DNA from 3 places in the Clostridium chauvoei genome. Region 1 is predicted to be linked to each of the others. Evidence: a T-box and tRNA genes for the amino acid it is inferred to sense, from the RefSeq annotation. Region 1 holds a T-box; the other regions hold tRNA genes.
The links. A T-box is a leader RNA that pairs with one kind of tRNA and senses whether it is charged. The one in region 1 lies ahead of pheS (phenylalanine--tRNA ligase subunit alpha), so its partner is inferred to be a tRNA-Phe.

Region 2: it encodes a tRNA-Phe, which carries the amino acid that the T-box ahead of pheS (phenylalanine--tRNA ligase subunit alpha) is inferred to sense. The anticodon was not compared.
Region 3: it encodes a tRNA-Phe, which carries the amino acid that the T-box ahead of pheS (phenylalanine--tRNA ligase subunit alpha) is inferred to sense. The anticodon was not compared.

The regions. Positions count from the first base shown of each region.
Region 1 covers NZ_CP018624.1:976,379-979,660, reverse strand. The annotation lists gene pheT (phenylalanine--tRNA ligase subunit beta) at 1-145, opposite strand, end outside; gene pheS (phenylalanine--tRNA ligase subunit alpha) at 161-1,180, opposite strand; T-box leader at 1,262-1,486, opposite strand; gene BTM21_RS04560 (TrmH family RNA methyltransferase) at 1,555-2,337, opposite strand; gene BTM21_RS04555 (potassium channel family protein) at 2,349-3,017, opposite strand; gene BTM21_RS04550 (TrkH family potassium uptake protein) at 3,030-3,282, opposite strand, start outside.
Region 2 covers NZ_CP018624.1:2,702,398-2,705,679, reverse strand. The annotation lists gene BTM21_RS12715 (CPBP family intramembrane glutamic endopeptidase) at 1-590, shown strand, start outside; gene BTM21_RS12710 (hypothetical protein) at 773-1,204, opposite strand; gene BTM21_RS12705 (hypothetical protein) at 1,333-1,542, shown strand; tRNA gene BTM21_RS12700 (tRNA-Phe) at 1,638-1,713, shown strand; gene BTM21_RS12695 (hypothetical protein) at 2,010-2,219, shown strand; gene BTM21_RS12690 (uracil-DNA glycosylase) at 2,329-3,006, opposite strand.
Region 3 covers NZ_CP018624.1:2,695,527-2,698,808, reverse strand. The annotation lists rRNA gene BTM21_RS12680 (23S ribosomal RNA) at 1-1,325, shown strand, start outside; rRNA gene rrf (5S ribosomal RNA) at 1,437-1,553, shown strand; tRNA gene BTM21_RS12670 (tRNA-Phe) at 1,559-1,634, shown strand; gene bcp (thioredoxin-dependent thiol peroxidase) at 1,732-2,190, opposite strand; gene BTM21_RS12660 (peptidylprolyl isomerase) at 2,419-3,165, shown strand; gene BTM21_RS12655 (HAD family hydrolase) at 3,255-3,282, opposite strand, start outside.

The DNA.
Region 1 (3,282 bases):
TACAAGTTACAACATTTTTTATTGTATCTCCTTGTATTATTACCTCTTCTACTGCTGAACCTGATAAAGTTAATTTATCTCCTAATTCTTTTGCATCTATATTTACTTCTACGTAATCTTTTAACCAATTAAATGGTACTTTCATCTCTTTTACCTCCTACTAAAATTGATTTAAGAATCTCATATCACTTTCATATAATAATCTAATATCATCTATTCCATATTTAAGCATAACCATTCTATCTACACCAAATCCAAAAGCAAATCCACTGTACACTTCAGGATCTATTCCACAATTTCTTAAAACTTGAGGATGAACCATACCGCATCCTAGTAGTTCTATCCATCCACTACCTTTGCATACTCTACATCCTTCACCTTGACATACGAAACATGTAGCATCCATTTCTGCTGATGGTTCTGTAAATGGGAAATGATGTGGTCTAAACTTAGTTTTAACTTTATCTCCAAACATTTTCTTTGCAAATAATTCTAAAGTTCCTTTAAGATCTGCAAAAGTTACTCCTTTGTCTATAACTAGACCTTCCATTTGATAAAAAATTGGAGAGTGTGTTGCATCAACAGCATCTGATCTATATACTTTACCTGGTGCTATCATCTTTATTGGTGGTTTTTGATCTTCCATAACTCTTATTTGAACTGGTGAAGTTTGAGTTCTTAATACTAAACTATCATTTATGTAAAAAGTATCTTGTTCACTTCTTGCAGGATGATTCTTTGGTATATTTAAAGCTTCAAAATTATAATGGTCTAACTCTACTTCTGGCCCCTCTTCTACTGTAAAGCCCATTGATATAAAGATATTCTTCATACTTTCTAGTGTTAAATCTAATGGATGTCTTTTACCTATAACATTTTTCTTACCTGGAAGAGATATATCTATTACCTCTGATGCCAGCTTAGCATTCTTTTCCTTTTCTTTAATTTGTCTTGAAGTATCTTCAATTTTATCTTCTACTTCTTTTTTAACTACATTTACAAGCTTACCTACAACTGGTCTTTCTTCAGCTGATAAAGCTCCCATGCCTCTTAATATAGTAGTTAATTCTCCTTTTTTACCTAAATACTTAACTCTAATTTCTTCAAGTGCTGCACTATTATTAACTTCTTGTAATTCTTTAAATGCAGCTTCTTTAATTGCTATTAGTTTTTCTTGCATTTTTATGTCCTCCTTATTTATTAATTAATACTAAAAACAGTTTTAATAATTAATTTTGCGTATAAAAAAACTCCATCCCTATAAAGGGACGGAGTATCCGCGTTACCACCCTAATTGGTTTTAAATTTATAATATTTAAAACCCAACTTAATTTAAATAACGGTACTACCGCTAGCAACTACTATAATTTCATAGCTAGGACTCCTGAGGGAACTTCAATATAATTCCTTTTAAAATGGCTTTCAGTCTAAGACCATTTCTCCCTGAAAAATTTATTATATCTACTCTCTCATTCACTGTCTTTACATATTTATTTACAACTTATTATACAAATAAAGCTAATTAAATTCAATAGAAACTTTTTATATAATAAACTATTGTAGATTTTGTCTAACTTTTTCAAATAATATAATAGATGTAGCAATTGCCACGTTTAAAGATTCTGCTCCACCTGGCATAGGAATTTTAACTTTTTTATCTGCTTTTGAAAAAATTTCATCACTTATTCCATTTCCTTCATTTCCTACAGATAAAATTATCTTTCCTTTTAAATCTTCCTTAAAGAAGTCCTTAGATTCCTCTAAGGATGTTGCTACAAGTTTAAATCCATTATCCTTTAGCTTTTTTAAAAATGTTAAATCTTCATCCTCATATACTATTGGCACATAAAATATAGATCCCATTGTTGATCTTATAGTTTTGTCATTATATATGTCAACGGTGCCCTTAGTTAATATTATTCCATCTACTCCTGCAGCATGAGCTGTTCTTATTATAGTTCCTAGATTTCCTGGATCTTGAACCTTGTCACATAAAAGATAGAAATCTCCCTTTATTTCTTGAGGTAATTCTCTATTTTTTACAACTGCAACAACACCTTGTGGATGTTCCGTAGATGTAAGTTGCATTATTAAATTATTATTAACAACATATATTTTACTATCTTTATCTATATATTCTTCTAAGTATTCATTTAACTTTTCTTTAGAATCTTCTGATAAAATAATATATTCAACTTGTAAATTTGCCTTAAAAGCTTCTTCTATTAACCTAAAGCCTTCAATTATATATTTACCTTCTTTAATTCTATTTTTCTTTTCTTTTAATTTCTTAGTTGCTTTAAATAAAGCATTATCTTTACTTTCTATATAAATCAATTTGCACCTCGTTAATTTAATTTAACAATTACGCCTTCTAATTTACTTAAGTCTTCAGCTGATCCAATAGCGACTATTACATCTTTAGCATTAACTCTATCATCTGCAGATGGTGTTAAATTAATTTCATCACCATTTTTTATAGCCATTACATTTATTCCATACTTACTTCTAAGTCTTAACTCATCAAGAGTTTTTCCATCCCACTCATCTAACGCTTGTATTTCCATGATACTATAATCTGGAGAAAGTTCTATATAGTCTAATATGCTTGCAGATACTAGATTATGTGCAACTCTTACCCCCATATCTTTTTCAGGTAATACAACTCTATCTGCACCTATTTTATATAAAACTTTAGCGTGTAAATCACTATGACCTTTTGCTATTATATATTTAACGCCTAATTCTTTTACTAGTAATGTTGCCATTACACTAGCTTGAATGTTTGAACCTATTGTTACTACTGCTACATCAAAATTTCTAATTCCTAAAGATCTTAAAGCATTTTCATCAGTTGCATCTAATTGAACTGCATGAGTTACACTATCTGAAATTTCTTGAACTAAATCTTCATCCATATCTATCGCTAATACATCATTACCTAAAGCATATAAAGTTTTAGCTACTGAATGACCAAATCTACCTAAACCTAATACTACAAATTGTTTATTTGCCATATTTTTTCTCCCCTAACCAATTAAAATCTTTCCTTCTGGATATTTATATCCAGTTTTCTTTCTTTTTCTTGTTAGTGCTAGCGCTACTGTTAATGGACCTACTCTTCCAAAGTACATCATTAACATAATTAACACCTTTCCTATGTTACTTAAATTTGGAGTTAATCCAGTAGTTAACCCTACTGTTCCAAAAGCTGATGTTGTTTCATATAGTAAATCCATAAATGTTGCTCCTACTTCTGTATAAGATAACATCATGGTTACT
Region 2 (3,282 bases), 1.1 Mb from region 1:
AACCAATAATGAGTTTTTTCTCTATAGTAACATCATTTTTCTTTAATAATAATATCGGAGCTTTTATAACACAAATAAATTCTACACCATATTTAATTATGTTATCATTAGTTGCATTGTTACCTGCCATTACAGAAGAAGTTACAATAAGAGGGATAGTCTTATCAGGATATGAACATAAAAATAAATATCTAGCTGCAATGATAACAGGATTATTTTTTGGAATTTTACATTTAGATCCACAACAATTTTTATATGCAACAGTATTAGGATTTATTTTAGCTTTAGTAGTAAGAATAACTAATAGTATATTTGCAGAATCAATTATACATTTTATAATTAATGGAACTTCTGTAACTATGTCTAAATTGATAAATACTATTCCACAATCAACAGAGATAATGAATGGAACAATGGATTTATCATTAAGAAGTTTACCATTTAATGATAAGTTAATTATGTTTGTAGTATATGGAGTGATAGCAATAATATTTTCAACTTTTGTATATCTAATATTAAAGAAGTTAGAAGAACTTAATATTAATAGAGGGATATTAAAAGAAGAAATAAAGTCAGATGTGATAAGATAAGAAAATATATTTAATATACCATTTTTCTTAATAATAGTAGTATATATAATTTTTATGCTTATAAGTATCTTATAGAATTTAATATGCAATTAATATGAAAAAGGAACTGTAGTAAATATAGAGAAATTTTATTTACTACAGTTCCTTAATTATAAATTAAGTATAATTAATTAAAGTATAAGTTAATTGCTTTTAGTTAAATTTGTTGAATCACTATATAGTATAGAAAAATCCTTAGAGTTTAACCACCCTCTACAGTTAATATCCGTATCTATAGGTAAATTAACATAATACCAAGTTTCAGAATTTAATTCAGCAGTATCTAAAAGTTGAACTTCCATTCTAATTGAAATGTTCTTTAAAATAGGTGAAGAAGTAGTAGGTGCTAAATAAAGATTAGTATTGATATTAGTTATACCTACCTTTGAATTTGGGCTAGAAAACTTAATAGTAGGAGTTTTTTCTATTCTATTAATAGATCGAGTTTTTACAGTATTTCTTTTTTTAGAAGCTATCATCAGTTGTTTTCTAGTTAAAGCTAGTTTGTAGTCATAATAAAAATACATAGCAATTATGCCTAATATTAAAATTATGAAGATAAAATATTTCACCATACAACTCCGTAAAAATTAATATACCTTATATTATATTAAACATTCTTATGGAAATTACATATATAATAGTATTATAGAAAGTTTTCAACATAAAAATATTAATTAAAGACATTTTATAGGAGTGCGATATGGTAGATCTTTTTAGTTTAGGGCCAGATCAATTAATAGTAGTAGCTGCCTTTATTGCAGCTGACATAGCGCAGGGACTAACTAGTGAACAACAAGAAATAGTTGCATGGTTATTTGAAGCTATTGGACAAAATTTATCTGTTTTTGGAGCTGTTGAGGCATTAAGACAAAGTAATACTCAAGATGATGATAGCGGAATAATAAAGTAGTAGAAATTTTTTTATATTAGATATAATAAATTAAAACTAATTTCAACAAAATGTTTGACTTTTAGTTAAAATTTATGTAAAATAAATATTGTTAAGGCTCGATAGCTCAGTCGGTAGAGCAGAGGACTGAAAATCCTCGTGTCCCTGGTTCGATTCCTGGTCGAGCCACCAGGAAACCAACTAATTTTAAATTAGTTGGTTTTTTTTTGTTACTTAATAATAATTAATAACAGAGTTCATACATATATTAAGATTAACTTAACATAATATAAGCGACATAATAAGATTTTTAAAAATATATTAAAAAGTAAAAAATAACTCTTTACAAGGTTAATAAAAAGGTGTAGTCTAGAAGTATAGAAAATATATTAATTTAGTCATTTTTAAGAATTGTTTAAGAAATAATTAAGAAGTTTTATTTATTATATAAAGTATAAGTATTAAATTTATTAGGGGCGTGGTTAATTATGTTAGAAAAGATAAGTTTATCAGATGAAGAATATGATTATCTAGCTAAAGGGATAGCTATTGGTGTGGGAATTGGGATTTTTGTAGGAGTTCTAATGGGTGATGTTATTTTAGGATTTTCAGCTGGTGGAGTACTAGGGATTTTAGGAGCTGGAATACACTTTTTAGTAAAGAAAGCTAAAAAGGGACATAAAAAAGAACTAATATAATTATTTAAGTATAAAAGCGTTCAATAATTTAAATATAAAAAGGTATGCATTATAAAGATGAACTATCTAATTGATAAGGTAAAGTTCAAGGTGCATACCTTTTATTTATTTAAACATTATCTATTTGCCAATCTATAGGTTCTTTTCCTATATCCTTTAAAATTTCATTTGTTTTAGAAAAATGCTTATTTCCAAAGAAGCCTCTTGAGGCTGATAATGGACTTGGGTGTGGAGAAGTAAGTATGTAATGAATTTTATTAGTTATTAATGAGGATTTTTTAATCGCAGGATTTCCCCAAAGTATAAAAACTATAGGAGTATCTTTTTCATTAAGTAAACTTATAATTTTATCAGTGAAAATCTCCCAACCCATATTTTTATGAGAATTAGCCTCATGATCTCTTACAGTTAATACCGTATTTAATAGTAATATACCTTGATCAGCCCATTTCTTTAAATATCCATTGTTAGGTATATAGCACCCTAAATCAGAATGAAGCTCTTTATAAATATTTAATAAAGAAGGGGGAATCCTGACTCCTTTATTAACGGAAAAGCTAAGTCCGTGAGCTTGATTTGGACCATGATAAGGATCTTGGCCAATAATAACTACCTTAACATCTTTATAAGGAGTAAATTTTAAAGCATTAAATATATCATACATAGTAGGATATATAGTTTTTGTATTATATTCAGAAATTAGGAACTTTCTTAAATTTTGATAATAATCCTTTTGAAATTCAGGCTCTAATAGTTCTTGCCAGTCATTATCTAAAATTTTCTTCATATTCTCACCTCGAAATAATTATAACATAACCATAAATAAAGTATTTCTAATAAGCATAATAATATACTAATTGAATATTTAGAGTATATTATTAGTATAAAATAGTAAAATTATCCTATAATTGCATAAAAACAGGCAGAAACGTAACCACGAATATCAGTAATAGTAATATTAATGTATTTTAAGTAAACAATAGAATTTTTATGTTAATTATGAATAAAACAGGAATTATAAGATATAATAATAAAAGAATATGATAATATAAAATACGTTGTT
Region 3 (3,282 bases), 1.2 Mb from region 1:
AAGTATCTGATTCCATGCTTCCAAGAAAAGCATCTAGAGAGAGAAGTAGTGCCCGTACCGCAAACCGACACAGGTAGATGAGGAGAGAATCCTAAGACCAGCGGAAGAATTGCAGTTAAGGAACTAGGCAAATTGACCCCGTAAGTTAGCGAGAAGGGGTGCCTACGAGAGTAGGCCGCAGAGAATAGGCCCAAGCAACTGTTTAGCAAAAACACAGGTCTCTGCTAAAGCGCAAGCTGATGTATAGGGGCTGACGCCTGCCCGGTGCTGGAAGGTTAAGGGGAACACTTAGCGCAAGCGAAGGTGTGAACTTAAGCCCCAGTAAACGGCGGCCGTAACTATAACGGTCCTAAGGTAGCGAAATTCCTTGTCAGGTAAGTTCTGACCCGCACGAATGGCGTAATGACTTGGGCACTGTCTCAACTGCAAATCCGGCGAAGTTGTAGTGCGAGTGAAGATGCTCGCTACCCGCGATTGGACGGAAAGACCCCGTAGAGCTTTACTGTAGCTTAGCATTGAATTCCGATATTGTCTGTACAGGATAGGTGGGAGACTGGGAAACTAGGGCGTCAGCCTTGGTGGAGTCATCCTTGGGATACCACCCTGACAGTATTGGGGTTCTAACCGGACGCCATGAATCTGGTGACGGGACATTGTTAGGTGGGCAGTTTGACTGGGGCGGTCGCCTCCTAAAAAGTAACGGAGGCGCCCAAAGGTTCCCTCAGAACGGTCGGAAATCGTTCGAAGAGTGCAAAGGCAGAAGGGAGCCTGACTGCGACACCCACAAGTGGAGCAGGGACGAAAGTCGGGCTTAGTGATCCGGTGGTACCTCGTGGGAGGGCCATCGCTCAACGGATAAAAGCTACCTCGGGGATAACAGGCTGATCTCCCCCAAGAGTCCACATCGACGGGGAGGTTTGGCACCTCGATGTCGGCTCGTCGCATCCTGGGGCTGTAGTAGGTCCCAAGGGTTGGGCTGTTCGCCCATTAAAGCGGCACGCGAGCTGGGTTCAGAACGTCGTGAGACAGTTCGGTCCCTATCCGTCGCGGGCGTAGGAAATTTGAGAGGAGCTGTCCTTAGTACGAGAGGACCGGGATGGACTGACCTCTGGTGCACCAGTTGTTCTGCCAAGAGCATGGCTGGGTAGCTAAGTCGGGAAGGGATAAACGCTGAAAGCATCTAAGCGTGAAGCCCCCCTCAAGATGAGATTTCCCATAGCATAAGCTAGTAAGACCCCTTGAAGAACACAAGGTTGATAGGTCAGAGGTGTAAGTGTGGTAACATATTTAGCTGACTGATACTAATAGGTCGAGGGCTTGACCAATAACGAAATGGCAAAAATTCATGTGCAATTTTCAGAGAATATCTGAAAAGGTAACTTAGCTATGCTAAGTGCTTTACACCAACCAAATCATAGATTTGGGGTGACAATGAATCTGGTGATGATGGCGTAGAGGAAACACTCCTTCCCATTCCGAACAGGAAAGTTAAGCTCTACAGCGTCGATGGTACTGCATGGGAGACTGTGTGGGAGAGTAGAACGTTGCCAGGTAATGTGGCTCGATAGCTCAGTCGGTAGAGCAGAGGACTGAAAATCCTCGTGTCCCTGGTTCGATTCCTGGTCGAGCCACCAGGAAACCAACTAATTTTAAATTAGTTGGTTTTTTTATTTTTATAAAAATAAAAAGAAGTAAGACTATAAAAATCCTACTTCCTTATAAAATATGTTCTTATAAACGTAATTCGTCAATTACAGCTTCTATATGTCCTTTAACCTTAACTTTTCTAAATTCTTTAATTAAAACGCCATCTTCATTAATTATGAAAGTACTTCTTTCAATTCCTAAGACTTTTTTTCCAAACATATTTTTTTCTTTAATTACATCATAAAGAGCACAAACAGTTTTTTCTTCATCACTTAATAAAATAAATGGTAAATTAAATTTTGTTATAAATTTATTATGAGAAGTTAAAGAATCTTTACTTATACCAATAACTATAGCGTTTAGATCATGTATTTCGTTTGTATGATCTCTAAAGTCACAAGCTTCGGTTGTACAACCAGGAGTATTGTCTTTTGGGTAGAAATATAATATTACCTTCTTACCTTTATAATGACTTAACTTATGTTCATTTCCGTCAGATCCCATAAGAGTGAAATCTGGTGCTAGTTTACCTACTTCTAACATTGTAAACCTCCTAATATTTTTATTTAATAACAAATTATAAATAAAATTCGTATTTAAGTAAACATTATTATTGTTTACTTTATTTTATTATAATACTATAGATAATTATTATCAATAAGAATAATTATAGGTAAATTTAAATTTTATTCTAAATATAATATACATTATTTCCAATTCTGATATAATAAAAAGTATCAACTATAATAAAAATAAAGGAGACTTTTATAAATGCAAGATAAGATTTTAGCAACAGTAGCTGGAAAAGATATTAAAACTTCAGACTTACAAAAATTAGTTATGAGATATCCAGAAGAAAAAAGAGGATATTTCCAAACAGAGCAAGCAATGAAGCAATTATTAGAACAAGTTATAGCTTTTGAATTAATGGCACAATTAGGTGAAGAATTAAAGCTAAATACTACTGAAGAATATAAAGCTAATGTAGCTCAAGCTGAAAAAGATATATTAACTCAAATAACAATGAATAAGGTATTATCAGAAATAACTGTTACTGATAAAGAAGCTTTAGATTTTTATAACGAAAATAAAAATATGTTTGTAGAACAACCTACAGTATCAGCTAAACATATATTAGTTGATTCAAAGGAAACTTGTGACCAAATCAAGAAAGAAATTGAAGCTGGAGAACTTACTTTTGAAGAAGCAGCTAATAAGTATTCAAGTTGCCCATCTAAAGAACAAGGTGGTAGCTTAGGTGCATTTGGTAGAGGAATGATGGTTCCAGAATTTGAAGAAGCAGCATTCAATTTAGAAATTGGCGTTGTAAGTGAACCAGTACAAACACAATTCGGATATCATTTAATCAAGGTTGAAGGAAAATCAGAAGAAAAGTCAGTGGAATTTGAAAATGTAAAAGATCAAATAGTAAATAACTTAATTCAAGAAAGACAACAAAGAAAGTATTTAGATGTTGTTAAGGAATTAGAAGGCAAATATGGAGTTACTAGAAAATAGTAATATATAATAGAAGTTTTATTTACTTAATATAAATATTATAATTTAAAGCTAAAAACCCTCTTAGTTTTCTACTAAGAGGGTTTTTACTATAATAGTTCAGTATAATCATATATA